Regions from separate parts of the Streptomyces sp. SID5469 genome, predicted to be linked through region 2. Evidence: predicted binding sites of a transcription regulator. Region 2 holds the regulator's gene; the other holds the start of a gene.

Region 1 (14,436 bases), 1.9 Mb from region 2:
CGCGGTGACCAGCCCGTCGGCGAGCGCGTCCACGGCCCGGCGCCAGACCCGTACGGCGCGCTCGTCGCCCGACTCCACGGCCTGCGCGCAGCTCGCCGCGTCCGCGTCCGGGTTCCCGGAGGCCTGTGCCCAGGCCTGGCTGACCGCCGCGGCGGAGGCGTACCGCTCCAGGCAGCCGTACTGCCCGCACGGACAGGGAGTCCCCCCGGGGCGTACGACGATGTGGCCGATCTCGCCCGCGAAGCCGTGCGCGCCCGCCTCCACCGTGCCGTCGATGCCGATGGCGCCCGCGATGCCGGTGCCCAGCGCCACGAACAGGAAGCGGTCGGTGCCCCGGCCCGCGCCGATCCGGCCCTCGGCGAGACCGCCGGTGCGCACGTCGTGGCCGAGGGCGACCGGGACGCCGTGCAGCCGTTCGCCGAGGAGCTTGCGCATGGGTACGTCGCTCCAGCCGAGGTTCGCCGCGTAGACGGCGAGGCCGCGGCCGGCGTCGACGATGCCGGGGACGGCGACGCCGGCGGCGGCCGCGGGTTCGCCGAGATGACGCTCGCCGTACGCGCGCAGTTCGGCCGCGAAGCCGAGGACGGTGTCGACCACGGCGTCCGGACCGCGCTCCCGCCCGGTCGCCCGGCGGGCCTGGTGCAGCAGCTCGCCCGAGGCCCCGACCAGGGCGGCCTTCATCCCGGTGCCGCCCACATCGAGGGCGATGACATGTCTCACGGGGACAGTGTGGCGCGTAGACCCGGAAGAGGTCTAGTCCACTTACGTGGTGTAGACCTTATAGCTGATTTGTATCGGCATGTGAGACACCAGGGTTTGGGGCAAGAGCAAGTGCAGCGGCGTACGACAGGTTTGATCGCGGTGTTGTCGGCACTGGGTATGACAGCGACACTCGCGGGCTGCGGCAGCTCGGAGGACTCCGGCGACGTGACCCTGAAGCTGGTGGCCGCGGATTACGGCGACTCGTCGGCGAACAGCTCCCAGAAGTACTGGGACACGCTGGTCAAGGAGTACGAGGCGAAGCACCCCGGCATCAAGGTCGAGGTCAGCGTCTACTCGTGGAACGACGTCGACCGCAAGGTCAAGGAGATGGTCGCGGCCGGCAAGGCGCCCGACATGGCGCAGATCGGGGCGTACGCGGACTACGCGGCCGCCGGCAAGCTGTACACCGCCGACGACGTGCTCTCCATCCCCGTCCAGGCCGACTTCGTCTCGGAACTGAGCACCGCCGGGCAGCTGAACCGGGTGCAGTACGGCATGCCGTTCGCGGCGTCCACGCGCCTGCTCTTCTACAACAAGAAGCTCTTCGCCCAGGCGGGCATCACCGGCGCGCCGAAGACCTGGGACGAGCTGGCCGCCGACGCGAAGGCGCTCAAGGCGGCCGGCGTCAAGACCCCGTACGCGCTGCCGCTCGGGCCGGAAGAGGCGCAGGCCGAGACGATGCAGTGGCTGCTGAGCGGCGGCGACGGCTATCTGAGCAGTGTCGGCACCTACAACCTCGACTCCGCGCAGAACGTCGCCACGTTCGCCTGGCTGAAGGACGAGCTGGTGGGGAAGGGCCTCACCGGCCCGACCGCGCCGGCGAAGCTGAACCGGGCGGCCGCGTTCGCCGCGTTCACGCGGGGCGAGGTCGGCATGCTGAGCGGCCATCCGACGCTGATGAAGATGGCCGCGAAGAAGGGCGTGAAGTTCGGCATGGTGCCGATGCCCGGGGTCGACAGCGGGCCCAAGGCCACGATGGGCGTCGCCGACTGGATGACGGCGTTCCGCAAGAACGGCCACAAGCAGCAGATCGGCGACTTCCTCGACTTCGTCTACAACGAGAAGAACGTGCTCGCCTTCTCCCACGAGTACGACCTGCTGCCGGTCACCAACTCGGCGTCGGAGGCGATGGCCGCGGACAAGGACGACGCCGACATGGGTCCCTTCCTGGAGGAACTCCCGACCTCCCAGCTGTACCCGGTCGGCAAGACGTCCTGGGCGAGCGTCAGTGCCGACATCAAGAAGCAGATCGGCAAGGCCGTGAGCCCGAGCGGCAACCCGGCGGCGATCCTGGGGCAGCTCCAGCGCACGGCGGACGCGGCGGACACGTCGGACATCGCGGAGTAGTCGGACACCGCGGAGTGGACGACCGCCGGAGCCCGGGCGCGGGCCCCGCCGCCGGGGGGCCTGTCGGTCCCGGCCGTTACCTTGGCAGTCATGTCGTCCATGGAAGAGCTCAGCCCGCGGGAACAGGCCGTCCTCGCCCTTGAGCGCCGGAGCTTCGGCGGCCCCGGCGCCAAGGAGCGGGCGATACGCGAGCAGCTGGGCCTGGTACCGGTCAGGTACTACCAGCTGCTCAACGCCCTCCTGGACGACCCCCGCGCCCTCGCCCACGACCCGGTGACGGTCAACCGCCTGCGCCGCGTCCGCGAGAACCGCCGCGCGGAGCGCTGACGACAGGGGCCCCGGCGCATCCGTGCCCCGTGAGGTCCCTGAGCCATGAGGGCGCGCGTGAGCCATGCGTGCGCGCGCCCCGTCGCGGATAGGGTCGGAGTATGGGCAGCCATACGGACTCCACGGACTCCAGGGACTCTTTGCCGACGCCCGCGACCCCGGCCGGGCGCGACGGTCTCGACGCCATCCTCGCCCGGCCCGGCCGGGCCGTTCTCGCCTTCGACTTCGACGGGACGCTCGCCCCGATCGTCCCCGACCCCGATCAGGCCCGCGCGCACCCCGACGCGGTCCCCGCTCTCGCGGCCCTCGCCCCGAAGGTCGCCTCCGTCGCGGTGATCACCGGCCGCCCGGCGGGTGTCGCCGTCCGCTACGGCGGCTTCGCGGGCGTCCCCGGCCTGGAGCACCTCGTCGTCCTCGGCCACTACGGCGCCGAACGCTGGGACGCCGTCAGCGGCACCGTCAAGGCCCCCGCCCCGCACCCCGGCGTCGCCGCCGTCCGCGCGGAACTCCCCGGCTTCCTCGATCGGATCGGCGCCTGGCAGGGCACGTGGATCGAGGAGAAGGGCCGGGCCGTCGCCGTGCACACCCGCCGCGCCACCGACCCCCAGGCCGCCTTCGAGGCCCTGCGCGAACCCCTCACCGACCTCGCCACCCGCCACGGTCTGATCGTCGAACCCGGCCGCATGGTCCTGGAGCTGCGCCCGCCCGGCATGGACAAGGGCGTCGCCCTCCTGGAGTACGCGCGGGAGACCGGCGCGGAGGCCGTCATGTACGCCGGCGACGACCTCGGCGACCTCCCCGCCTTCGCCGCCGTCGACAAACTCCGCTCGGACGGCGTACCGGGGCTGCTGGTGTGCAGCGGCAGCTCCGAGGTCACCGAACTGGCCGAACGGGCCGACCTGGTCGTCGACGGCCCGCCCGGAGTCGTGAGCCTGCTCTACGCGCTGGCGGCCCGCCTCGGCTGACCGGTCCCGGGGCGTACGCCGTCGGCTGCGCCCCGGGTCCGGTTCAGGTGTCCAGTGCGTGCAGCTGATCCAGGAACCAGCGGGCCGGGGGCAGTGCCGTCGCCGCCCCGGCCAGCCGCTTCGTGCGTTCGGCGCGCTCGCCGGCCGGCATCGAGAGGGCCTCGTGGAGGGCCACGGCCGTACCCACGACGTCGTACGGGTTCACCGTGATCGCGTCCTCGCCCAGCTCCTCGTACGCGCCCGCCTCCCGGGACAGCACCAGCGCGCAGCCCTCGTCGGAGACGACCGGGACCTCCTTGGCGACCAGGTTCATGCCGTCGCGGATGGGGTTCACGAGGGCCACGTCCGCCAGCCGGTACGCGGCGAGGGAGCGCGCGAAGTCGTCCTTGACGTGCAGCACGACCGGGGTCCAGCCCGGCGTCCCGTACTCCGCGTTGATCTCGTCCGCGAGGCGCTGCACGGCGGCCGTGTAGTCCCGGTAGACCGCCAGGTCCTGGCGGGACGGGTAGGCGAAGGCGACGTGGACGACCCGCTCGCGCCAGTCCGGCCGCGACGCCAGCAGCTCCCGGTAGGCGAGCAGACCCCGCACGATGTTCTTCGACAGCTCCGTACGGTCCACCCGCACGATCGTCTTCCGGCCCTCGCCGACCTCCTCGCGCAGCGCCGCCATCCGCTCCTCGACGTCCGGCCGGTGCGCCCGCTCCCGCAGGAAGTCCGCGTCCGCGCCCAGGCCGTGCACGCCGATCCGGGTACCGGAGGGAATCCCGGGGCCCAGCACGGCGTGACAGCAGTCCGTGAACGCGTCCGCCCAGCGCTGGGTGAGGAACGCGGCCCGGTCGGCGCCCAGAATCCCGCCCAGCACCTGCGCCGCGATGTCGTCGGGCAGCATCCGGAAGTACTCCGACGGGGCCCACGGCGTGTGCGAGAAGTGGCCGATCCGCAGGTCGGGGCGCAGTTCGCGGAGCATCCGCGGGACCAGCGTCAGGTGGTAGTCCTGGACGAGGACCGCGGCGCCCTCGGCCGCCTCCTCGGCCAGCGCCGCGGCGAAGGCGTGGTTGTACGTCTCGTAGGCCGCCCACTGGCGCCGGAACTCCGCGTCGAAGACCGGCTCCAGCGGCGTCTGGTACAGCATGTGGTGGACGAACCACAGGACCGAGTTCGCGATGCCGTTGTACGCGTCCGCGTGGACCTCTGCGTCGACGTCCAGCATCCGTACGCCGGGCTCGCCGACTCCGCGCCGCACCGCCTCGCGGTCGCCTTCGCCGAGCGCCGAGCACACCCAGAGGGCGCCCGCGTCGGGGCCGATGGCCGACAGTCCGGACACCAGCCCGCCGCCGCCGCGCTTGCTGGTCAGCGTGCCGGTCTCGTCCAGCGTGTACGAGACCGGGCCGCGGTTGGACGCGACGAGGATCTGGGCACCTCGGGTGGAAGCCATGCCTCGAAATCTAGCCCGGGTCGGAAACGCTCAAACGTTCCCTTCGGCCGTATGCGGCGTCGTATACGACCTCGCGCGGGACGGCCCCGCGCCCCCGCGGGGGCGCGGGCTACGCGGCCTTCCGCCGCGCGTACTCGGCGATTTCCGCCATCGGCGGCCGTTCCTCCGTGTCCACCGAGTACGTGCGCGGCTCGAAACCGTCCTCGCCGCGCTCGAACTGGGTGAGCGCGGGGCGGATCAGGTGACCCCGGGCCAGGCGCAGCTGGGCGGTGCGGTAGATCGCCGCGGCCATGCGGCCGAGCGCCTGGCCGTCCTGGTGGCGGTGCTTGCGCACGCCGACGTCGACCTGGGCGAGCGCGTCGAGGCCCACGAGGTGGAGGGCGTCGACGAGCATCCCCAGCTCCACGCCGTACCCGACGGGGAACGGGAGCTGTTCGAGCAGCGAGCGGCGGGCCGCGTACTCGCCGCCGAGCGGCTGGACGAAGCCGGCCAGCTGCGGCCAGTGCATGTTGAGGAGCGGCCGGGCCATCAGCTCGGTCACCCGGCCGCCCTGGCCCGCCGCGCCGCCCAGCGGCCGGTCGTACATCGCCTTCACGAGGTCGACGCCCGGGTCGGTGAGCAGCGGGCCCACGATGCCGGAGACGAAGTCCGACGAGAACTCCTTCAGGTCCGCGTCGATGAAACAGACGATGTCACCGCTGGTGACCAGGAGGGAGCGCCACAGGACCTCCCCCTTGCCGGGCACGGCCGGCAGCCGCGGGAGTATCTCGTCGCGGTGCACGACCCGGGCGCCCGCGGCCGCGGCCACCTCGGAGGTGCGGTCCGTCGAGCCCGAGTCGATCACGACGATCTCGTCGACGAGCGGGACCTGGTGCATCAGGTCGTGCCGGATGACGGCGACGATCTCGCCGACCGTCTCCTCCTCGTTCAGCGCGGGCAGCACGACGCTGACCGAGGAGCCCGAGGAGCGTTTCGCGGCCATGATCTTGTGGAGCGGGCGATCGGTCAGGGACCAGGAGCGGGTGCTCAGCCAGCGCTCGACTTCGTTCAGCACTCTGCGGCTCCTCACTGTCTGATCACACACTCGCATCAGCGCGTGATCCATCTCGCTGTTCGGACGACTATCTCAACTGTCCTGGCCTTCGGTTACAGTCTTGAACAACGCGGATGACCATCGCATGTCCTCGATCATCGGCGCGCACAGTGCTCCACAGTCAAACAACCGAATACCGCTCATCCAGAGGGGCAGAGGGATACGGCCCGATGAAGCCCCGGCAACCCTCCAGCCGGTCTTGTCACGTTGATGTGGCGAGGCTCCCGGCTCGGGAAGGTGCCAAATCCGTCTCACGGCGAAGTGCGTCGTGAGGAAGATGAGGAGAAAGGGCCTCGCCTCCATGGCTGCGCAGACTGTCGCAAGTACCTCCGTCACCTCCCCCGCGAACTCCGTCGACCTCGGTCCGGCCGCCGCGCTTTCCTGCCGCGAGTGCGGCCACCGCGTGCCCCTCGGTCCGGTCTTCGCCTGCGACGAGTGTTTCGGCCCGCTGGAGATCGCGTACGACTTCTCGGGCTACGACACCGAGGAACTCCGCAAGCAGATCGAGGCGGGCCCCGCGAACATCTGGCGCTATGCGCCGCTCCTGCCGGTCCCGGCGGACGTCGCCGAGAAGCCCAACATCAACCCGGGCTGGACCAAGCTCGTCCAGGCCGACAACCTGGCGCGTGAGCTCGGTGTCGACGCCGGCAAGCTCTTCGTGAAGGACGACTCCGGCAACCCGACGCACTCCTTCAAGGACCGCGTCGTCGCCCAGGCCATCGAGGCCGCCCGCGCCTTCGACTTCACCACCCTCTCCTGCTCCTCCACCGGCAACCTGGCCGGCGCGGTGGGCGCCGCCGCCGCCCGCGCCGGCTTCCGTTCCTGCGTGTTCATCCCGCACGACCTGGAGCAGGGCAAGGTCGTCATGGCCGCGGTCTACGGCGGCGAGCTCGTCGGCATCGAGGGCAACTACGACGACGTGAACCGCTTCTGCTCCGAGCTGATCGGCGACCCGGCCGGCGAGGGCTGGGGCTTCGTCAACGTCAACCTGCGGCCGTACTACGCCGAGGGCTCCAAGACGCTGGCGTACGAGATCTGCGAGCAGCTCGGCTGGCGGCTGCCGGACCAGCTGGTGGTGCCCATCGCCTCCGGCTCCCAGCTCACGAAGATCGACAAGGGGCTCCAGGAGCTGATCAAGCTCGGGCTGGTCGAGGACAAGCCGTACAAGATCTTCGGCGCGCAGGCCGAGGGCTGCTCGCCGGTGTCCGTCGCCTACAAGGCCGGCCAGGACGTCGTGCGGCCGCAGAAGCCGAACACCATCGCCAAGTCGCTGGCCATCGGCAACCCGGCCGACGGCCCGTACGTCCTCGACATCGCGCGCCGCACGGGCGGTGCGGTGGAGGACGTGAACGACGAGCAGATCGTCGACGCGATCAAGCTGCTCGCACGGACCGAGGGCATCTTCGCGGAGACCGCGGGTGGCGTGACGGTGGGTGTGGCCAAGAAACTGATCGAGAGCGGTCTGCTCGACCCCACCCTCACGACGGTCGTCCTCAACACCGGTGACGGCCTCAAGACCCTGGACGCGGTGGCCGGGACCGGGCTGACCGCGACCATTCGTCCCAGCCTGGACTCCTTCCGGGAAGCCGGCCTCGCGTGAACGGCGCGACCGGCCCCCACCAGTCCGCAGCTTGAGAACAGCCCTTCCCGTGTACCCGACCGGAGGTCACACCGCATGAGCGTCAACGTCCGCATCCCGACCATCCTGCGCACCTACACGGGCGGCAAGGCCGAGGTCCCGGCCCAGGGCGCGACCCTCGCCGAGGTCATCGCCGACCTGGAGAAGAACCACACGGGCATCGCGGCCCGCGTCCTGGACGACCAGGGCAAGCTGCGCCGCTTCGTCAACGTGTACGTGAACGACGACGACGTGCGCTTCGAGCAGGGCCTCGAGACGGTGACGCCGGACGGCGCCGGAGTCTCGATCATCCCGGCCGTCGCCGGCGGCTGACCGATACCGGTTCGGCGCCCGGTTATTACCGTCGGTAACGCCGGTTACCGAGAGTTCATCGAATTGCCCCCTCCGTGAGAGAAACGGAGGGGGCAATTCTGCATGGTTGAGCACGGTACAGTTGGGGAAGTCGCCTCGCTCTTCTTGCCGGATGCATATGAGTTCTCATCCGAAGCCCGACAAGAAACAGCCAAAGTGCCCCACCCTTTTAAGCCTTATACGGCATTTATGGGGCCCGACTTGCCCTGAATCTTTGCGAATTCTCCGCATATTCCCGATCGGCCAGACCCAGAATTCTCGTCCGATTGACCTGTTGCAGAGGGCAGTTGGACAGATACATTCAGCCGCGGTCGACGCGTTCCGGCGCACACCCCCAAGCCATTGGGGGGTGAGGTCTGACCCGGGTCCGCGAAGTGCGGTCCTGTGCAAGGGCCAGTAATAGGGGAGTTAGGCATGGCTCAGGGCACCGTCAAGTGGTTCAACGCGGAGAAGGGGTACGGCTTCATCGCGGTCGACGGTGGTGCGGATGTATTCGTCCACTACAGCGCGATTCAGATGGACGGCTACCGCACCCTGGAAGAGGGTCAGCGGGTCGATTTCGAGATCTCGCAAGGCCAGAAGGGGCCGCAGGCGGACATGGTCCGACTGGCGACCGGCTGAAGCACGCGCCGACTGACTGTTCGACGTGACGAAGGGCCCGTATCCCCTCCGGGGTACGGGCCCTTCGGTCTGCCCCGGGGCGTCCGGAGCGCCTGCGCACGTGTGGGGCGCACAGGTGCGTTCACCTGCGGATTGCCTGGAGCCGCTTGCACTCGGCAGGGGCGAGTGCTAATCATTGGCGTTAGCACTCTGAAGGTGAGAGTGATAACGAAGGACCGGGTCGGTGAGGCCCGCAGGCCAGGTGGTGCAAGGAACCACGGGGCAGGCAGGCCGTCCGTCGCGGGCGCCAGCGCGGTCCGGAGCAATCCACCCCAGTCCGGGAGGACCACTTCACATGGCCAAGATCATCGCGTTCGACGAGGAGGCACGGCGCGGTCTCGAGCGCGGGATGAACCAGCTCGCCGACGCCGTCAAGGTCACCCTTGGCCCCAAGGGCCGCAACGTCGTCCTCGAGAAGAAGTGGGGCGCCCCCACGATCACCAACGATGGTGTTTCCATCGCCAAGGAGATCGAGCTCGAGGACCCGTACGAGAAGATCGGCGCCGAGCTGGTCAAGGAAGTCGCCAAGAAGACGGACGACGTCGCCGGTGACGGTACGACCACCGCGACCGTCCTCGCCCAGGCGCTCGTCCGCGAGGGCCTGCGCAACGTAGCCGCCGGCGCCAACCCGATGGCTCTCAAGCGCGGTATCGAGAAGGCCGTCGAGGCCGTCTCCGGTGCCCTGCTCGAGCAGGCGAAGGATGTCGAGACCAAGGAGCAGATCGCTTCGACGGCCTCCATCTCCGCCGCCGACACCCAGATCGGCGAGCTCATCGCCGAGGCGATGGACAAGGTCGGCAAGGAAGGCGTCATCACCGTCGAGGAGTCCCAGACCTTCGGTCTGGAGCTCGAGCTCACCGAGGGTATGCGCTTCGACAAGGGCTACATCTCGGCGTACTTCGCCACCGACATGGAGCGTATGGAGGCGTCGCTCGACGACCCGTACATCCTGATCGCCAACTCCAAGATCAGTTCCGTCAAGGACCTGCTCCCGCTCCTCGAGAAGGTCATGCAGTCGGGCAAGCCGCTGCTGATCATCGCCGAGGACGTCGAGGGCGAGGCCCTGTCGACCCTGGTCGTCAACAAGATCCGTGGCACCTTCAAGTCCGTCGCCGTCAAGGCTCCGGGCTTCGGTGACCGCCGCAAGGCCATGCTCGGCGACATCGCCATCCTCACGGGCGGCGAGGTCATCTCCGAGGAGGTCGGCCTCAAGCTGGAGAACGCGAGCATCGACCTGCTCGGTCGCGCCCGCAAGGTCGTCATCACCAAGGACGAGACCACGATCGTCGACGGCGCCGGCTCGGCCGACCAGGTCGCCGGCCGGGTCAACCAGATCCGTGCCGAGATCGAGAACTCCGACTCGGACTACGACCGCGAGAAGCTCCAGGAGCGTCTGGCGAAGCTGGCCGGCGGCGTGGCCGTCATCAAGGCCGGTGCCGCCACCGAGGTCGAGCTCAAGGAGCGCAAGCACCGCATCGAGGACGCCGTTCGCAACGCGAAGGCGGCCGTCGAGGAGGGCATCGTCGCCGGTGGTGGCGTGGCCCTCATCCAGGCTTCCTCGGTCTTCGAGAAGCTGGAGCTCACGGGTGACGAGGCGACCGGCGCCAACGCCGTGCGGCTCGCCCTGGAGGCCCCGCTCAAGCAGATCGCCGTCAACGGTGGTCTCGAGGGTGGCGTCATCGTCGAGAAGGTGCGCAACCTGCCCGTCGGCCACGGCCTGAACGCCGCGACCGGTGAGTACGTCGACATGATCGCCGAAGGCATCATCGACCCGGCGAAGGTCACGCGCTCTGCCCTGCAGAACGCCGCCTCCATCGCCGCGCTGTTCCTGACCACCGAGGCCGTCATCGCCGACAAGCCGGAGAAGGCCGCCGCGGGCGGCGCTCCGGGCGGCATGCCGGGCGGTGACATGGACTTCTGATCCCTTCGCGGATCAGCGGTTCGTCGCAGTACGAGACCGAGGGCGGCACTCCCATTCCAGGGGGTGCCGCCCTCGGGCGTTCACGCTCTCCCGCCGCGGCCGCCCGGGCCGCGGCGGGACAGGTGATCAGGAGTTGCTGAACGCGTCGCGCAGCCGCATCTCGTTGTGGCCGTTGCCGTCGTAGTCGTCCGAGTACGTCAGCGCGAGCCGGCCGTTCGAAGCGACGGCCACGGCCGGGCCGCCCTGGCCGCCGCCGGTCACCACGTTCATCCGGGTGGCGGGGAACCTGCCGGTCGTCGTGCCGTCGGCGTTGAAGCCGCGGGCCCACACGTCGTCCTTGCCCGCGTACAGGGTGGCCGGGTTGCCGACGAGCACGTCGAAGGCCTCCTTCCACGCGACGACGAAGGTGCCGTCGTCGGCGACCGTGACATCGGCGTCCGTCTGGTCGGAGATCGGCCGCTTGCCGTCGACGTAGGGACCGCTGCTCGTGCCGTCCTCGGTGGTCCGCTGGTCCGCCGCCGCGGGGCTGCCGGCCGCCGAGAAGAAGCGCTGGTTGATCCGCTGCGGCCGGACCAGGGTGCCCGCGCCCGTGGTGTACTCGTCCGTCCAGGCCACGACGAACCGGCCGTCACCGGCGGAGGCCACCGCGGGCTTGGTCTGCTGTCCGTCGGTGAGGGAGTTGCCCACCTTGCGGGCCACGGTGAAGCCGCCCGAGGTGTTGAGCTTGGCGACACCGATGTTGAGGCCGCCGTTGCCGTCCGCGTCCTCCTCCCAGGCGATCACGGTGTTCCCGGCGTTGTCGATCGCCGCGTCGGGCCGCCGGTTCGATCCGGCCGCACCGGAGTTGATCGTGCTGACCTGGACGTCCTGGTAGCGCAGCGCGCCGGTCGCGGACCAACTGCTCGCGTACACCTGGTTGAGGGTCGAGCCGTCGGCCGTGTTCTCCCAGGCGACGCTGTAGGAGCCGTCGCCGGCCACCGCGACCGTCGGCCGCAGCTGGTCCCCGTCACCGGAGGCGTGCGGACGCGGCAGGGTGGTGACCGTGCCGTCCGGGGTCACCTTGCGCACCGCGATGTCGGCGTACTTGTTGCCGTCGTCGTCCTTGGCCCACACGACGATCGCGTTGCCCTGGTCGTCCACGCCGACGTCGGGCTTCTGGTGCGACCAGGTCGTGCCGGTACCGGTGTTGCCGTTGCTCAGCAGCTTCTCGTCCCACAGCGGCGCACCGTCCTTGTACAGGCGCAGGTACACGTCGGTGCCCAGCTCGCTGTCCGAGGAGTCGTGCCGGTCGCCCTGCTCGTAGGCCACCGCGGTGTAGACGGACGAGGTGCCGCCGGAGGCGACGGCGCTGTAGTGCTGGTCGCCGTTCGCGTTCACGTTGACCCGGGAGTAGTGCTGCGACGTCGAGCCGTACTTCGCGGCGTCGAGGTCGACCGCGCTCGCGCGCACCTTGTTGAAGTTGGCGACGTAGGCCTGGTAGGTGCCCGCGTCGTCGATGCGCAGAATCGTCTCGTCGTTCGTCTTCAGCGAGCCCGCGGTCCAGTTGTGGGAGCCCGTGTACACGTGCTGGACCTGGGTGCCGTCGCTCTTCTTCCACTCCGTCAGCAGGTACTTGGAGTGGGTGGTGCCGTGGTTGCAGGAGGCCCCTGCGGAGGTCTTGTAGCGGCAGCCGCCGGGGCGGTTGCCGTAGGCCGCGATGTCGAGGGCGGTCAGGTCGTTGATGCCGTCGTTGCCGCCGCCGTCACTGAGGTCGCGGGCGTTCGCGTCGACGCTGCATCCCTGGGACCGCTTCGTCGCCAGGGCGTCGTAGACGGCCGGGCGGGTGGTCCGCTGGTCGAGTTCGGCGGCCGAGATCCTGATCTTTCCGTCGTTCGAGCAGTCGACCTGGTCGATGAACGAGGCGAGGATGTCGGCGTTGCCGTAGTGGGCGGCGTCCGAGGCGGTGTCGCGCGGGGAGAAGTACGCCTCGACCGGGGAGCTCGGGTCGCCGGTGGAGTAGTCGTACGTCGTGTGCAGGCTGTCGCCGGCGTGCTTCACCTGGTCGTTGAAGTGCGCGCGGTACCGGGACGCGAGGGTCGCGTTGCCGGACACGACGACCGCGTTGTTGATCTCGCCGTCCTGGCCGCCCGCGAGGTTCTGCGAGGCCTGCCAGACGACGTTCTTGCGTCCGTCGGTGAGCGAGTCGAGCACGAGGTACTTGTCGTGGTCGATCGCGTTCGTGTCACCCGAGCCGTTGCCCAGGCAGCCGCGGGAGCACCAGGTGAGGGTGGAGTTGCCGGTCAGCGCGAGGCTGTCCAGGTCGCTGCTGGGCCGGTTCGCCGACTCCGAGATGATGCGCAGCGTGACGCCGCGGGTCTGGGCGGCGGTGAGCTTCGCCCGCAGGTCCGAGCTGTTGAACCAGTACATGCCCATGTACAGGGTCGAGCTGGGAGCCGCGAGGTCGATCAGGTCGCCGACCGAGGTGTTGATCGAGGAGTCGTAGGTCGTGGGCTTGGGGTAGTTGAAGACCGATGTGTAGTTCCCGGAGACCACGGTCTCCGCCTGGGCGGTGGCCGGAGCGAGCAGTGTCGCGCCGAGCGCCAGGGGCGCGGCGAGGGCCGCCATCCGTCTTATGTGTCTGCCCATCAGGGTCCTTTTGTTCGCACGGTGTTCGAAGCGATCACACCTTATAGACAGGCGTGAACCGCTCTTCACGGGAGCTTCGGGCCGTGGGGGTTTTGGAGTCGCGGACGGGGACCAGGGTCGGGTGATCGTCCGCGGCCGACGTACGGGACGGGCGCCTCGGCCAGGTCATGGGGCGCGAGGGCGGTTACGTGCAGCTGCGGCCGGTGGGCGGCGGGTGTGAGTGGGACTGTCCGCCTGAGTGGGTGGGGGAGCCCGCGAGCGTATCCGGGATCACACGGGCCGGGGCCGTAGGAAGGAATGCGGGGGTACGCGGGGCGGTTGGGGTTGATGCATACGCACATATCTCATGCCCTCTTTTTCCCCGTTCCGAGGAGCCCCGCGTGACCGTCACCACCGATGCCACCGACCGCGCCGCACAGATCCTGTCCCGGCCGGTCACCCTCAACGGCCTGACCGTCCCGAACCGGATCGTGATGGCGCCGATGACCCGGCAGTTCTCCCCCGGCGGCATCCCCGGTGAGGACGTGGCCTCGTACTACGCCCGCCGCGCCGCCGCGGGTGTCGGCCTGATCGTCACCGAGGGCACGTACGTGGGGCACGAGTCGGCCGGGCAGAGCGACAGCATTCCGCGCTTCCACGGCGAGGAGCAGCTGGCCGGCTGGTCGAAGGTCGCCGACGCCGTGCACGCCGCCGGCGGCACGATCGTGCCGCAGCTGTGGCACATCGGCATGGTGCGCGGCGCGGGCGAGCCGCCGTTCGCGGACGCCCCGCCGGTCGGCCCGTCCGGCATAGGCACCGAGGGCGCCGAGGTCACCGGCAAGGCCATGACCCAGCAGGACCTGGACGACGTCATCGAGGCGTTCGCGAAGGCGGCGGCCGACGCCGAGCGCATCGGCTTCGACGGCGTGGAACTGCACGGCGCGCACGGCTATCTGATCGACCAGTTCCTGTGGGCGGGCACCAACCGCCGCACCGACGCCTACGGTGGCGACCCGGTGGCCCGGACGAAGTTCGCGGCGGAGATCGTGGCCGCGGTCCGGTCGGCGGTCTCCCCCTCCTTCCCCGTGCTCTTCCGCTACTCGCAGTGGAAGCAGCAGGCGTACGACGCCCGCCTCGCCGAGACCCCGGAGGAGCTGGAGGCGATCCTGGCCCCGCTGGCGGCGGCGGGAGTGGACGCCTTCCACGCCTCCACGCGCCGCTACTGGCAGCCCGAGTTCGACGGCTCCGACCTCAACCTGGCCGGCTGGACCAAGAAGATCACCGGGAAGCCCGCCATCTCGGTCGGCTCGGTCGGCCTGAACGGCGAATTCC
Region 2 (14,436 bases):
GTTGGCGCCGCGCGCGATGGACTTCTCGCGGTCTCCCGGCATCGCCTTCGCGGTCAGCGCGACGATGGGCAGGCCCGCCCAGCGCGGGGTGCGGCGGATGACGGAGATGGTCTCGTAGCCGTCCATCTCCGGCATCATGATGTCCATCAGGACGAGTTCGACGTCCGGATTGCGCTCCAGCGTCTCGATGCCTTCGCGGCCGTTCTCCGCGTACAGGACGGGCATGCCGACGCGGCCCAGCACATGGGTGAGCGCGAAGACGTTGCGGATGTCGTCGTCCACGATCAGCACCCGCCGGCCGGGCAGCACCTGCCCCGCGCGCCCCACCTGCCACTCCTCCAGCTTGGTGGGCGCAGGCCAGGAGTCCTCCGGATCGTGGGTGATGTACGACTCGGTGGACAGCTGCTCGGGCGTCGGCAGCGGACGTTCCTCGGGCGCCGGCCCGGTCGCCGCGTGGCCCGGGCTGACGACCGGGACGTACAGCGTGAAGGTGGACCCCTTGCCGGGGACGCTCTCGGCGATGATCCGGCCGCCCAGCAGACCGGCGATCTCCCGGCTGATGGACAGCCCGAGCCCCGTACCGCCGTACTTGCGGTTGGTCGTGCCGTCGGCCTGCTGGAACGCCTCGAAGATCACCGGGAGTTTCTCCGGCGCGATGCCGATGCCGGTGTCGGAGACCGCGAAGGCGATCACTTCCTCGCTGTCCTCGCGGGTGTAGCGGTGCTCGGGGTCCTTGACCCGGCCCACGCGCAGCTCGACCCGGCCGCTCGCGGTGAACTTGATCGCGTTGGACAGCAGATTGCGCAGGATCTGCTGGAGGCGCTGCTCGTCCGAGTACATCTCGCGCGGTACGTCCTCGCCGACCGCGACGTCGAAGGCGAGCCCCCGGTCGATCGTGAGCGGGCGGAACGTGGCGTGGACGTAGTCGAGCAGCTTGATCAGCGGGAGCTTCTTCGGGCGTACGTCCATCCGGCCGGCCTCGATCTTCGACAGGTCGAGGATGTCGTTGATCAGCTGGAGCAGGTCGGAGCCCGAGCGGTGGATCGTCGTCGCGAACTGCACTTCCTGGTCGGAGAGATGGCCGTCCGGGTTGTCGGAGAGCAGGCGGGCCAGGATCAGCAGCGAGTTCAGCGGCGTACGCAGCTCGTGCGACATGTTCGCCAGGAACTCCGACTTGTACTGGGACGATGTCGCCAGCAGGGCCGCCTTCTCCTCCAGTTCTGCGTTGGAGCGCTGCAACTCCGCCTGCTGGGACTGGAGTTCGTCCGAGCGGTCCTGGAGCTGGATGGCGAGGCGCTGGGACTCGCCGAGCAGGGACTCCGTGCGGGAGTTGGCGATGATGGTGTTGATCGCGACGCCGATGGTGTTCACGAACTGGTCGAAGAACGCCAGGTGGACATCGGAGAAGCGGGAGAAGGAGGCGAGTTCGATCACGCCGAGGAGCTTGTCCTCGAAGAGGATCGGGATGATGACGACGCTCGCGGGGGCCGCCTCCCCCAGACCGCTGTTGATCTTGATGTAGTCGGGTGGGGCCTCCTCCACCAGGATCCGCTTCTTCTCCCGCGCGGCCTGGCGGACGAGGCCGTGGACCGGCATGCCGCCCGTGTCGACGGTCACCGAGTGCGCCGAGCCGTATCCGGCGATGAACGCGAGCCCCTTCGCGGGGACGGTCGTGCGCAGAGAGGCGCCGTCCTCGTCGGGATCGGCCAGGAAGAACGCGCCGTACTGGGCGTTCACCAGCGGCGTCAGCTCGCGCAGGATCAGGTCCGCGACCTCCATCAGGTCCCGGTGACCCTGCATGAGCGCGGCGAGACGCGCCAGGTTCGACTCCAGCCAGTCCTTCGCGCGGGTGGTCTCGCGGAGGTTGGCCACCATCAGGTTGATGTTGTCCTTCAGCTCGGCGACCTCGCCACGCGTTTCCACGGAGATGGACCGCGACATGTCGCCCTGCGCCACCGCGGACGCCACCTCGGCGATCGCGCGGACCTGGGTGGTGAGGTTGAGCGCGAGCTCGTTCACGTTCGTCGTCAGGCGCTTCCAGGTGCCGTACACGCCCTCGACCCGTGCCTGGCCGCCGAGCTGGCCCTCGCTGCCCACCTCGCGGGCCACCCGTGTGACCTCCGAGGAGAAGGAGGACAGCGTGTCGACCATCGTGTTGATGGTGGTCTTCAGCTCCAGGATCTCGCCGCGCGCGTCCACGTCGATCTTCTTGGACAGGTCGCCCTGGGCCACGGCCGTCGCGACCTGCGCGATGTTCCGCACCTGCGAGGTCAGGTTGTCGGCCATGTAGTTCACGTTGTCGGTCAGATCGCGCCAGACGCCGGAGACGCCCAGCACCTGCGCGCGCCCGCCGAGCCGCCCGTCGGTGCCGACCTCACGGGCCACGCGCGTCACCTCGTCGGCGAAGGCGCGCAGCTGCTCCACCATCGTGTTGACGGTGTCCTTCAGTTCGAGGATCTCGCCGCGGGCGTCGACGGTGATCTTCTTCGACAGGTCGCCGTTCGCGACGGCCGTCGTCACCTGCGCGATGTTGCGGACCTGCGAAGTCAGGTTCAGGGCCATGAAGTTGACGTTGTCGGTGAGGTCCTTCCAGACGCCGGACACGCCCCGGACCTGCGCCTGACCGCCCAGGTTGCCCTCCGTGCCGACCTCGCGGGCCACCCGGGTGACCTCGTCGGCGAAGGCGGAGAGCTGGTCGACCATCGTGTTGATCGTCGACTTCAGCTCCAGGATCTCGCCCTTCGCCTCCACCGTGATCTTCTTGCCGAGGTCGCCCTGGGCCACGGCGGTCGACACCAGCGCGATGTTGCGGACCTGCGAGGTCAGGTTGTCCGCCATGAAGTTGACGTTGTCGGTGAGGTCCTTCCATACCCCCGACACGCCTCTGACCTGGGCACGGCCGCCCAGGTTGCCTTCGGTGCCGACCTCGCGGGCCACCCGGGTGACCTCGTCGGCGAAGGCGGAGAGCTGGTCGACCATCGTGTTGATCGTCGACTTGAGTTCGAGGATCTCGCCCTGTGCGTCGACCGTGATCTTCTGGCTGAGGTCGCCGTTGGCCACGGCCGTGGTGACCTGGGCGATGTTGCGGACCTGCGACGTCAGGTTCGACGCCATGAAGTTGACGTTGTCGGTGAGGTCCTTCCAGACCCCCGACACCCCGCGCACCTGCGCACGGCCGCCCAACTGGCCCTCCGTGCCGACCTCGCGGGCCACCCGGGTGACCTCGTCGGCGAACGCGGAGAGCTGGTCGACCATCGTGTTCACGGTGAGCTTCAGTTCCAGCAGCTCACCCGTCGCCTCGACGGTCACCGTTCGGGTCAGGTCGCCGCGGGCCACCGCCGTGGTCACCAGGGCGATGTCGCGGACCTGCGCGGTCAGCCGGGACGCCATCGTGTTGACCGCCTCGGTCACATCCCGCCAGCTCCCCGACAGGCCCTGCACCTTGGCGCGCCCGCCGAGCCGCCCCTCGGTGCCGACCTCGCGGGCCACCCGGGTCACCTCGCCGGTGAACAGCGACAGCTGGTCGACCATCTTGTTGACCGCCCGGCCCAGGCGGCGCAGATCTCCGCGCAACTGCCGGTTGCCGTCGTGCAGATCGACCCGCTGGGTCAGATCGCCGCCCGCCACCGCGTCCAGAACCCGCGTCGCGTTCGCCGCCGGAGCCACCAGCGCGTCGAGCAGCTGGTTCACATCGCTGACCCGGGCCGCCCAGTAGCCCTGCCCCGGGCTCGCCGACAGCCGCTCGTCGAGCCGGCCGTGCCGCACCAGCTCCCGCCGTACGCGCTGCACTTCCGAGTTGAAGTGGGCGTTCCGGTCCATGATCTGGTTGAAGGCCGTGCTCAGCTCGGCCACCAGGCCGTGCCCCGTCTCCGGCACCCGGGTGAAGATTCCGTCCCGGGCGGCGGTCATGGCGGCGAGCAGCGGACGCAGATCCGATGCTCGAATCTGTCCGTCTTCGAGCACTCGCGTAGCACTGTTCTCACTCATGGCGGCCCACTTCGGTAACTCGACGCTTATGGGCGCGGCCAGTCTGTCACTCTGTCCGCATCAACTGAGGTGTATTCGTCCGATCTGCTCGGGGAGCTGTCCATGGGGGCCTTTCCCACGCAACGGGAGACGCAGCGGGACGCGGTATCCCGCGCCCCCGGCGCGCCCGCGCACCAGGGGGCGGGACGGCGCACGACTGTGCGTACGACGCTGCCCGGCGGTTCTCTCGCGCCCGGCGCCGCCCGCCGCTTCGTCCGCGAGGCGCTGGCCGACTGGGCCGAACTCGGCCTGTCCGGCGCCGCGTCACTGCCCGGCCGGCTCTCCGACGACGCCGTGGTGGTGGTCAGCGAACTCGTCACCAACGCCGTCGTGCACGCCGGTACGGACGTCGACCTGGTGTGCCGCATCGACGAGTCCGAGGAGGAGCCGGCCGGGCTGGTCGTCGAGGTCTCCGACCGCCACCCTTCGCGTGCGGTACGGGACGAAGCCGCGGGCCACCCCTACGGCACCGCGGCCGCCGAACGCCCTTACGGCACGCCCGAGTACGGGCGCGGCCTGCGGCTCGTCTCCGCGCTCTCCGAGGCCTGGGGCATCACGTACCGCACCGGCGCCAAGACCGTCTGGGCCCGGCTGCCCGTCGACGGGGCGCTGCCTGTCGACGGGGCGCCGGCCGGCGACGGCGTGCTGCCCGTCGAGGGGACACCGGTCGTCGAGGACGGGATCGGGGCGTACGCCGGGGAGCGCTCCCTCGGACGCGGGCTGCGGGCGGACGAGATATTCGGGCCGGAGCACCCCGGGTATCCCGGCCATTTCGGGCACGTCGGGGGCTCCGAGCACTTCGAGCCCTTCGAGGGCCCCGAGCACCCCGACCGCTCCGGGCTCGATTCCGGGCTCGATTCCGGGCTCGGTATCGGGCTCGGTATCGGGTTCGCCGAGAATTCCGGCCACCCCGAGGCCTCCGGTCCACGCGGCACGCAGGACCACGACTGGCTCAACCGGGGCGCGCTCTCCTTCCTCGCCGAGGCCTCCGACCTGCTGGCCGGACAGCTCGACGAGGACCTGGTCGCCGCGCTCGCCGGCCAGCTCCTCGTACCGCGGCTCGCCGACTGGTGCGCGGTGTGGCTGGAGGACGAGGCGACGGGCTGGCGCGGCCCCGAGACGGGCATGGCTCCGGGGCCGCGGCTCGCCCGCGTCTGGCACGGCAGCGAGAACCGCATCGAGGACCTGCGCCGGGCGCTGGAGAGGCACCCGCCCCGGCTGCCCGAGTCGGTGCGCACCCGGCCCGTGCCCGCGCCCTGGCCCGCCGAGGCACTGGGCCCGCACGGCGCGAGCGGCTCGGCGCTCGCGTACCGGCTGATCGCCGGCGGCCGTCCGCTCGGCACGTTGGTCATCGGGCGGGCCGGGCTGCTGCGCTACCCCGACGAGATCACCGGCCTCGTGGAGGACCTGAGCCGCCGGGTGGCCCTCGCCATCGGGGCGGCCCGCCAGTACGCGCGCCAGGCCACCATCAGCCGGGTCCTCCAGCGCGGACTGCTGCCCGGCGCGGTCGCCGAGATCCCCGGGGTTCGCAGCGCCCTCGTGTACGAGCCGCTCGACAAGGGCGGACCCAGCGGTGACTTCTACGACCTGTTCCCGGCCGGGGACGGGCGCTGGTGCTTCGCCGTCGGCGATGTGCAGGGCAAGGGGCCCGAGGCCGCCGTGGTGATCGGGCTCGCCCGGCCCTGGCTGCGGCTCCTGGCGCGCGAGGGCTACCAGGTCGCGGACGTCCTGGACCGCCTCAACCAGCTCCTCCTCGACGACGCGACCGAGGCGGCGGACGCGGCGGCCAGGGCGCTGGTGGCGGCGGGCGGACCCGGTCTCGGCGCCGACGAGGGCCCGCAGAACCGCTTCCTGTCCCTCCTCTACGGCGAGCTGGTCCCCTTCGAGGGCGGGGTGCGGTGCACGCTCGCCTCCGCCGGGCATCCGCTGCCGCTGCTGCTGACCCCGGACGGCGACGTACGGCCCGTGGCTCAGCCGCAGACGCTCCTCGGGGTCGTCGAGGACGCGACGTACACCTGCGAGACCTTCGAGCTGCACCCCGCCGACACGCTGCTGTGCGTCACGGACGGGGTGACCGAGCGGCGCAGCGGCTCGCACCAGTTCGACGACGGCGACGGTCTCGCGGCGGCGCTGGCGGGGTGCGCGGGGCTGAGCGCCGAGCTGATCGCGGAACGCATCAGACGGCTGGTGCACGAGTTCGGGGCGCGCCCGCCGGAGGACGATCTGGCGCTGCTGGTGTTACAGGCGGAGCGCGGAGCACCGAGCCGGGGAGAAGGAACGTAAACGGGCATCCCCGCCGGTGCTGGACAATGGAAGGCATGCCTTCCGCACTTCCCGACGGCGAACCCGTCCCCGACGACGGTTCGCTGCCCGCGCACGCCCTGGCCGGGGCTGCCGAGCGTCCCCTCGGGTTCTACCTCCATGTGCCGTACTGCGCGACCCGCTGCGGCTACTGCGACTTCAACACCTACACGGCGACCGAGCTGCGCGGCACGGGAGGCGTTCTGGCCTCCCGCGACAACTACGCCGAGACGCTGATCGACGAGGTACGCCTGGCCCGCAAGGTGCTCGGTGACGACCCCCGCCCGGTGCGCACGGTGTTCGTCGGCGGCGGTACGCCGACGCTGCTGGCCGCCGACGACCTCGTACGGATGCTGGGGGCGGTCCGCGACGAGTTCGGCCTCGCCGACGACGCGGAGGTCACGACGGAGGCGAACCCGGAGTCGGTGGACCCGGCGTACCTCGCGACCCTGCGGGCCGGCGGCTTCAACCGTGTCTCCTTCGGCATGCAGAGCGCCCGGCAGCACGTACTGAAGGTGCTCGACCGCACGCACACGCCCGGCCGTCCCGAGCGGTGCGTCGCGGAGGCGCGGGCGGCGGGCTTCGACCACGTCAACCTGGACCTGATCTACGGCACACCGGGGGAGACGGACGACGACTGGCGGGCCTCGCTGGACGCGGCGCTCGGCGCGGGCCCGGACCACATCTCCGCGTACGCCCTGATCGTCGAGGAGGGCACACAGCTCGCCCGCCGCATCCGCCGCGGCGAGGTCCCGATGACGGACGACGACGTCCACGCCGACCGGTACCTGATCGCCGACGAGATCCTGTCGTCGGCGGGCTTCGACTGGTACGAGGTGTCGAACTGGGCCACCTCCGAGGCGGGCCGCTGCCTGCACAACGAGCTGTACTGGCGGGGCGCCGACTGGTGGGGCGCGGGACCCGGCGCGCACAGCCACGTGGGCGGGGTGCGCTGGTGGAACGTGAAGCACCCGGGGGCCTACGCGGGCGCCCTGGCGGCGGGGAAGTCCCCGGGCGCCGGACGCGAACTCCTCTCCGAGGAGGACCGCCGCGTCGAACGCGTTCTTCTCGAACTGCGGCTGCGTGAGGGCTGCCCGCTGTCGCTGCTCCGCCCCGACGGCCTGGCCGCCTCCCGCCGGGCACTGTCGGACGGCCTCCTGGAGCCCGGCCCGTACGACGCCGGCCACGCCGTTCTCACGCTGCGGGGGCGGCTGCTCGCGGACGCGGTGGTCAGGGACCTGGTGGACTGAGCCGTCGGCGGCCGGGGTCCGGCGCTTGTCCGGGGGTCAGGCCGGACCTCCGGCCGTGACGAAGTCGATCAGCTCCTCCACCCGGCCCAGGAGCTCCGGCTCCAGATCCTTGTAGGAGCGCACGCGGGACAGGATGTGCTGCCAGGCCGCGCCCGTGTTCTCCGGCCAGCCGAGCGCGCGGCACACGCCCTTCTTCCAGTCCTGGCCGTGGGGGACACGGGGCCAGGACTGGATGCCGACCGACGCCGGCTTCACCGCCTCCCACACGTCGATGTAGGGGTGGCCCACCACCAAGGCGTACTCGCTCGTCACCGACTCCGCGATGCGGGACTCCTTGGTGCCGGGGACCAGGTGGTCGACCAGGATGCCGAGGCGCGCGTCCGGGCCCGGGGCGAAGTCCGTGACGATCCGTGGCAGGTCGTCGACGCCCTCCAGGTACTCCACCACCACCCCCTCGACGCGCAGATCGTCGCCCCACACCTTCTCGACCAGCTCCGCGTCGTGGCGGCCCTCGACGTAGATGCGGCCGGCGCGGGCCACCCGGGCGCGGGCGCCGGGGACGGCCACCGAACCGGAGGCGGTACGGGTGGGGCGTACGGGAGCGTTGCCGGACGGGCGGACGAGGGTCACCACGCGGCCCTCCAGCAGAAAGCCCCGCGGCTCCAGCGGGAACACCCGGTGCTTGCCGAAGCGGTCCTCCAGCGTCACCGTGCCCGCCTCGCAGCGGATCACCGCCCCGCAGAAGCCGGTGCCGGGCTCCTCCACCACCAGACCCGGGTCCGCCGGGACCTCGGGCACGGGCTTGGGCTTCTTCCACGGCGGGGTCAGATCCGGCGAGTACTGGCGCATTCGCATGACGATAGGAGAAGCGCGGCGGGAGACGGAGGAGCGGGGCGCCCCGACACGCCGGGAGTCCCGCAATCCGGCGTGCCCACGCCGTCCCGAAGCGGGTCGCTACGCGATGCCGAAGCGGGCCGCCAGTTCGTCCCGCTGGGTCCGGACGAATGCCGCGTCCACCGTGGCTCCGTGGCCGGGGACGTACACAGCGTCCTGTCCGCCCAGGTCCAGCAGCCGGTCCAGGGCCGCCGGCCAGTGTGACGGGATCGCGTCCGGCCCTGCCTGGGGCTCGCCCGACTCCTCCACCAGGTCGCCGCAGAAGACGACCTCCGGCGAGGAGGACACCAGGACGGCCAGGTCGTACGCCGTGTGACCGGGACCCACGTTCGCCAGCAGCACCTGCACCTCGCCGCCCAGGTCCAGGGTCCACTCGCCGAAGACATGGTGGCGGGGGCGTACGAGCAGGTCCGCGGCCCCCTCCGCCGCGCGCGGGTCCAGGCCGTTGCGCACGGCGTCCGCGCGCAGCTCCTCGCGGCCGTGCGCGAGGGCCGTGTCCAGGCCGACCGCGCCGAAGACCTCCACCCCGGAGAACGCCGCCGCGCCGAAGACATGATCGAAATGGGGGTGTGTGAGCGCGAGATGCGTCACACGGCGGCCGGGTCCCAGCAGCCGCTGCGCCTCCGCCCGCAGCAGCGCGCCCTCCCGCAGACTCGACCCCGCGTCGATCATGAGGGCCGCGCTGTCGCCGATCACCAGCCCGACCGTGCAGTCCCACCCCGGAAGCCGGCGCCGCCCGACGAACGGCGCCACGCTCTCCCATCCCGCCTCTTCCCAAGTCACCCGCATACGGAGACGCTAGCCCCAGCCGCCCCGCCCGGCAGGACACCACCGGACAGGTCGGTCACCTCGGCACGACTTCGCAGGACCGCCCTTGCCGGGGCCGTACCTCACAGCCGTACACTGGGCGCGGGGATGCTGGCACTCGCGCGCGCTGAGTGCCAGGAGAAACGGCGAGCGGACGACTGGAGGTGTGCGCGATGCTCAGTGAACGCAGGCTCGAGGTGCTGCGCGCCATCGTCCAGGACTACGTCGGCACCGAGGAGCCGGTGGGTTCCAAGGCGCTCACCGAGCGGCACAACCTCGGAGTCTCCCCGGCGACCGTGCGCAACGACATGGCGGCGCTGGAGGACGAGGGCTACATCGCGCAGCCGCACACCAGTGCGGGCCGCATCCCCACGGACAGGGGCTACCGCCTCTTCGTCGACAAGCTCGCGGGCGTCAAGCCGATGACCGGGCCCGAGCGGCGCGCGATTCAGAACTTCCTCGACGGCGCCGTCGATCTCGACGATGTCGTCGGCCGGACCGTGCGGCTGCTGGCGCAGCTCACCCGGCAGGTCGCCGTCGTGCAGTACCCGTCGCTGACGCGGTCCACCGTGCGGCACGTGGAGCTGCTGTCGCTCGCCCCCGCGCGCGTGATGCTGGTACTGATCACGGACACGGGCCGGGTCGAGCAGCGGATGATCGACTGCCCGGCGCCGTTCGGGGAGACGTCCCTCGCGGATCTGCGCGCGCGGCTCAACAGCCGGGTCGCCGGCCGTCGCTTCGCGGACGTGCCGCAGCTCGTGCAGGACCTGTCCGAGGCGTTCGATCCCGAGGACCGGGGTACGGTCACGACCGTGCTCTCCACTCTTCTGGAGACGCTCGTCGAGGAGACCGAGGAGCGGCTGATGATCGGCGGCACCGCCAATCTCACCCGCTTCGGACATGACTTCCCTCTCACGATCCGGCCGGTCCTCGAGGCGCTGGAGGAGCAGGTCGTGCTCCTCAAGTTGCTTGGTTCGGCCGGGGATTCGGGCATGACCGTACGGATCGGTCACGAGAACGCGTATGAGGGACTCAACTCCACGTCCGTGGTCTCCGTCGGCTACGGTTCGGGCGACGAGGCAGTAGCCAAACTCGGCGTGGTCGGACCGACCCGCATGGATTACCCGGGAACGATGGGAGCGGTACGCGCAGTGGCACGGTACGTCGGACAGATCCTGGCGGAGTCGTAAGTGGCCACGGACTACTACGCCGTACTCGGCGTGCGCCGCGACGCGTCTCAGGACGAGATCAAGAAGGCATTCCGGCGGCTCGCTCGCGAGCTGCACCCGGATGTCAATCCCGATCCGAAGACGCAGGAGCGCTTCAAGGAGATCAACGCCGCCTACGAGGTGTTGTCGGACCCGCAGAAGAAGCAGGTCTACGACCTCGGCGGTGACCCGCTCTCGCAGAGCGGCGGCGGAGGCGCGGGCGGCTTCGGCGCCGGTGGCTTCGGCAACTTCTCCGACATCATGGACGCGTTCTTCGGCACGGCGTCGCAGCGCGGACCGCGCTCGCGCACCCGCCGGGGCCAGGACGCCATGATCCGGGTGGAGATCGAGCTCGACGAGGCGGCCTTCGGCACGACGAAGGACATCCAGGTCGAGACGGCCGTCGTCTGTACGACGTGCAGCGGCGAGGGTGCCGCCCCGGGGACGAGCGCGCAGACCTGTGACATGTGCCGCGGCCGCGGTGAGGTCTCGCAGGTGACGCGGTCCTTCCTGGGCCAGGTCATGACGTCCCGCCCCTGCCCCCAGTGCCAGGGCTTCGGCACGGTCGTTCCGACGCCGTGCCCGGAGTGCGCGGGCGACGGCCGGGTGCGTTCCCGCCGGACCCTGACCGTGAAGATCCCGGCCGGTGTCGACAACGGCACACGGATCCAGCTCGCGGGCGAGGGCGAGGTCGGCCCCGGCGGCGGTCCGGCCGGTGATCTGTACGTCGAGATCCACGAGCTGCCGCACCAGACCTTCCAGCGGCGCGGCGACGACCTGCACTGCACGGTCACGATCCCGATGACGGCGGCGGCCCTCGGCACGAAGGTCCCGCTGGAGACGCTGGACGGCATGGAGGAGGTCGACATCCGCCCGGGCACGCAGTCCGGTCAGTCGATCCCGCTGCACGGCCGGGGCATCACGCATCTGCGGGGCGGCGGCCGGGGCGATCTGATCGTCCACGTCGAGGTCACCACGCCGACGAAGATGGACCCCGAGCAGGAGCGCCTGCTGCGTGAACTGGCCAAGCTGCGTGGCGAGGAGCGGCCCACGGGGCAGTTCCAGCCGGGGCAGCAGGGACTGTTCTCGCGGCTGAAGGACGCGTTCAACGGCCGCTGACATGGGTGCGGTCCGGTGGCTGCCGCCCCGGACCGACGGACGGGGCGCGAGTACGGTCGCAGGGCCGGATGGCCTGATCTCGCCCCCGAAGGACGGTGCCCGCGCCGCCTGACGCGAGCCCATTCCGCCGGCCTATGCCAGCAGCACGGCCGGATTCGGACTTGTACGGAGGACGTGACAACATGCCGTCATGTCCTCCGCGCTGACCGATCTCTTCCCACATCCGATCGTGCAGGCCCCCATGGCGGGCGGCGTCTCCGTGCCGCAGCTCGCCGCCGCCGTGTCCGAGGCCGGCGGGCTCGGGTTCCTCGCCGCCGGGTACAAGACCGCCGACGGCATGTACCAGGAGATCAAGCAGCTACGCGGGCTGACCGGCCGCCCCTTCGGCGTGAACCTCTTCATGCCGCAGCCCGAGCAGGCGGACCCCGCCGCCGTCGAGGTCTACGCCAACCAGCTCGCCGGCGAGGCGTCCTGGTACGAGACCGAGCTCGGCGATCCCGACAGCGGCCGCGACGACGGCTACGACGCCAAGCTCGCCGTCCTCCTCGACAACCCGGTGCCGGTCGCCTCCTTCCACTTCGGCTGCCCCGCCCGCGACGTCCTGGAGGCCCTCGCCCGCGCGGGAACCTTCACCCTGGTCACCGCGACCACCGTCGACGAGGCCCTCGCCGTGCAGCGCGCGGGCGCCGGCGCGGTGATCGTCCAGGGCGTGGAGGCCGGCGGCCACCAGGGCACCCACCGCGACAACCCGGAGGCGGACGGGGCGGGGATCGGCCTCCTCTCGCTCCTCGCGCAGGTCCGCGAGGCCGTGACGCTCCCGATCGTCGCCGCCGGCGGCATCATGCGGGGCAGCCAGATCGCCGCCGTCCTCGCGGCCGGCGCGAGCGCCGCCCAGCTCGGCACGGCGTTCGTCGCCACGCCCGAGTCCGGCGCCAACGCCCTGCACAAGCAGGCGCTGACCAACCCGCTCTTCGTCCGCACGGAGCTGACCCGCGCGTTCTCCGGGCGTCCGGCGCGCGGCCTGGTCAACCGCTTCATGCGCGAGCACGGGCCGTACGCGCCCGCCGCCTACCCCGAGGTCCACCACCTCACCTCGCCGCTGCGCAAGGCGGCGGCCAAGGCGGGCGACGCGCAGGGCATGGCGCTGTGGGCCGGCCAGGGCCACCGCATGGCCCGCGAACTGCCCGCCGGACAGCTGGTGCGGACCCTGGCCGACGAGGTCGAGGCCGCGAAGACAGCGTTGTCGGGCGGTGGCGCGCGATGACCGCACCGGTGTTCGTGGTCGAGCATTTCAACGCGGGCGGTGGCGGACACTACGTGCTCGACGGCGCCGAAGGACGGCACGCCGTCTCCGTGAAGCGGCTGCGGCCCGGTGAGGACGTCGTCCTCACGGACGGGGCCGGACGGTGGGCGGACTGCGTGGTGCTCGGCACCGAGGGCAAGGACCGGCTGATCGTCCAGATGGACTCGGTGACCGAGGAGCCGCCGGAGGAGCCGCGCATCACCGTCGTCCAGGCCCTGCCCAAGGGCGACCGGGGCGAACTGGCCGTCGAGACCATGACCGAGACCGGCGTCGACGCGATCGTCCCGTGGGCGGCCGCCCGCTGCATCACGCAGTGGAAGGGCGACCGGGGCCAGAAGGCGCTCGCCAAATGGCGGTCGACGGCGCGCGAGGCCGGCAAGCAGTCCCGCCGGGTCCGCTTCCCCGAGGTCGCGGGCGCGATGACGAGCAAGCAGGTCGCCGCACTTCTCGCCACGGCGGATCTGGCGGCGGTGCTGCACGAGGACACGGAGCACGGCACCGAGCCGTTCGCGACGGCCCAACTGCCCACGTCCGGGTCGATCGTGCTGGTGGTCGGCCCCGAGGGCGGGATCTCTCCCGAGGAGATCGAACTCTTCACCGGGGTGGGCGCGAAGACGTTCCACCTGGGGCGCACCGTGCTGCGCACATCGACCGCCGGGACCGTGGCGACGGCGCTGCTGCTCGCCCGTACGGGCCGCTGGTCCTGACCTCCGCGGGGGACAGCGTGGAACTCGCCCAAGTACGGCTGCTCGTCGCGGACTGTGCCGCCTGCCTGCACCCATGACCGACCGCAGGCGCGGCGCCCACCTCAAGGACCCCGAGGGCACGGGTGGGCGGGGCGGGGCGAGACTCGATTGTGACGTGGGCGCGCCCCGAGTGGCCGCATGCGGTCTACCGCGACGCGCGGGACGGTGGGAGGCTGCCCTCCATGGGGGCATTGAGGCTGATTTGGCGGCGTCCACTCAGGCAGCGTCCGCTCACGCAGCGTCCAGGCGGGCGGCGATCGCGCGGGCAGCGCCCGCCCGGGCGCCGGCTGGCCGCGGCGGCCGGACTCGCGGTGGTCGCCATGGGCGGTGCCGTCGCGTGCCAGCCCGGCGATCTGAGCACGGCCGCGGTGGCGTACACGACCGACCGGACCGCGACGACGGAACTCGAACGGCAGCATGTGAACGTCCGCTGGCTCAGCTGCACGGCCACGTACGGGAACGGCAACAAGGCCTACACGCCCGGCAAGTCGTCCTCGCCGACCGCGAGCACGAACACCGTCGCCACCGTCGACTGCCGGGGGCAGACCTCGGACGGCAAGAAGATCACCGTCAAGGGGAAGGTCACCCGCGCGGTCGACGGCAAGTGCGTCCGCGGAAACCTCACCGCCACGGTCGGCGGCAAGGAGTGGTTCCACGTGAACGGCCTCGGCAACTGCGACGCCGCCAGTACGCCCACGTACACCCCGCCCGTCACCTACCGGCCGAGCCCCGGACAGCCGGGCCCCACCGTCACCGTGACGAGGACCATCTGGTGCCAGGGC

What was found. The regulator HrcA, encoded in region 2, represses chaperone genes, less so after heat shock. The targets are predictions, from matches to a motif close to TTNGCACTCNGNNNNNCNGAGTGCNAA.
Region 1: a site for HrcA is predicted at 8,722-8,748, ahead of groL (chaperonin GroEL). Genes of this name have one in related genera too.

What each region holds. Positions count from the first base shown of each region.
Region 1 is NZ_WWIN01000001.1:4,850,257-4,864,692, reverse strand. Features, by position in the region: gene GTY58_RS20575 (ROK family protein) at 1-720, opposite strand, end outside; gene GTY58_RS20570 (extracellular solute-binding protein) at 880-2,109, shown strand; gene GTY58_RS20565 (DUF3263 domain-containing protein) at 2,209-2,436, shown strand; gene otsB (trehalose-phosphatase) at 2,538-3,401, shown strand; gene GTY58_RS20555 (trehalose-6-phosphate synthase) at 3,445-4,836, opposite strand; gene GTY58_RS20550 (glucosyl-3-phosphoglycerate synthase) at 4,946-5,890, opposite strand; SAM riboswitch class I at 6,067-6,213, shown strand; gene thrC (threonine synthase) at 6,231-7,529, shown strand; gene GTY58_RS20540 (MoaD/ThiS family protein) at 7,605-7,880, shown strand; gene GTY58_RS20535 (cold-shock protein) at 8,334-8,540, shown strand; gene groL (chaperonin GroEL) at 8,875-10,500, shown strand; gene GTY58_RS20525 (phospholipase D-like domain-containing protein) at 10,627-13,125, opposite strand; gene GTY58_RS20520 (NADH:flavin oxidoreductase) at 13,506-14,436, shown strand, end outside.
Region 2 is NZ_WWIN01000001.1:6,730,059-6,744,494, forward strand. Features, by position in the region: gene GTY58_RS29060 (HAMP domain-containing protein) at 1-3,987, opposite strand, end outside; gene GTY58_RS29065 (SpoIIE family protein phosphatase) at 4,090-6,309, shown strand; gene hemW (radical SAM family heme chaperone HemW) at 6,345-7,577, shown strand; gene GTY58_RS29075 (DUF3097 domain-containing protein) at 7,614-8,426, opposite strand; gene GTY58_RS29080 (MBL fold metallo-hydrolase) at 8,532-9,260, opposite strand; gene hrcA (heat-inducible transcriptional repressor HrcA) at 9,452-10,468, shown strand; gene dnaJ (molecular chaperone DnaJ) at 10,469-11,605, shown strand; gene GTY58_RS29095 (nitronate monooxygenase) at 11,796-12,869, shown strand; gene GTY58_RS29100 (16S rRNA (uracil(1498)-N(3))-methyltransferase) at 12,866-13,615, shown strand; gene GTY58_RS29105 (hypothetical protein) at 13,975-14,436, shown strand, end outside.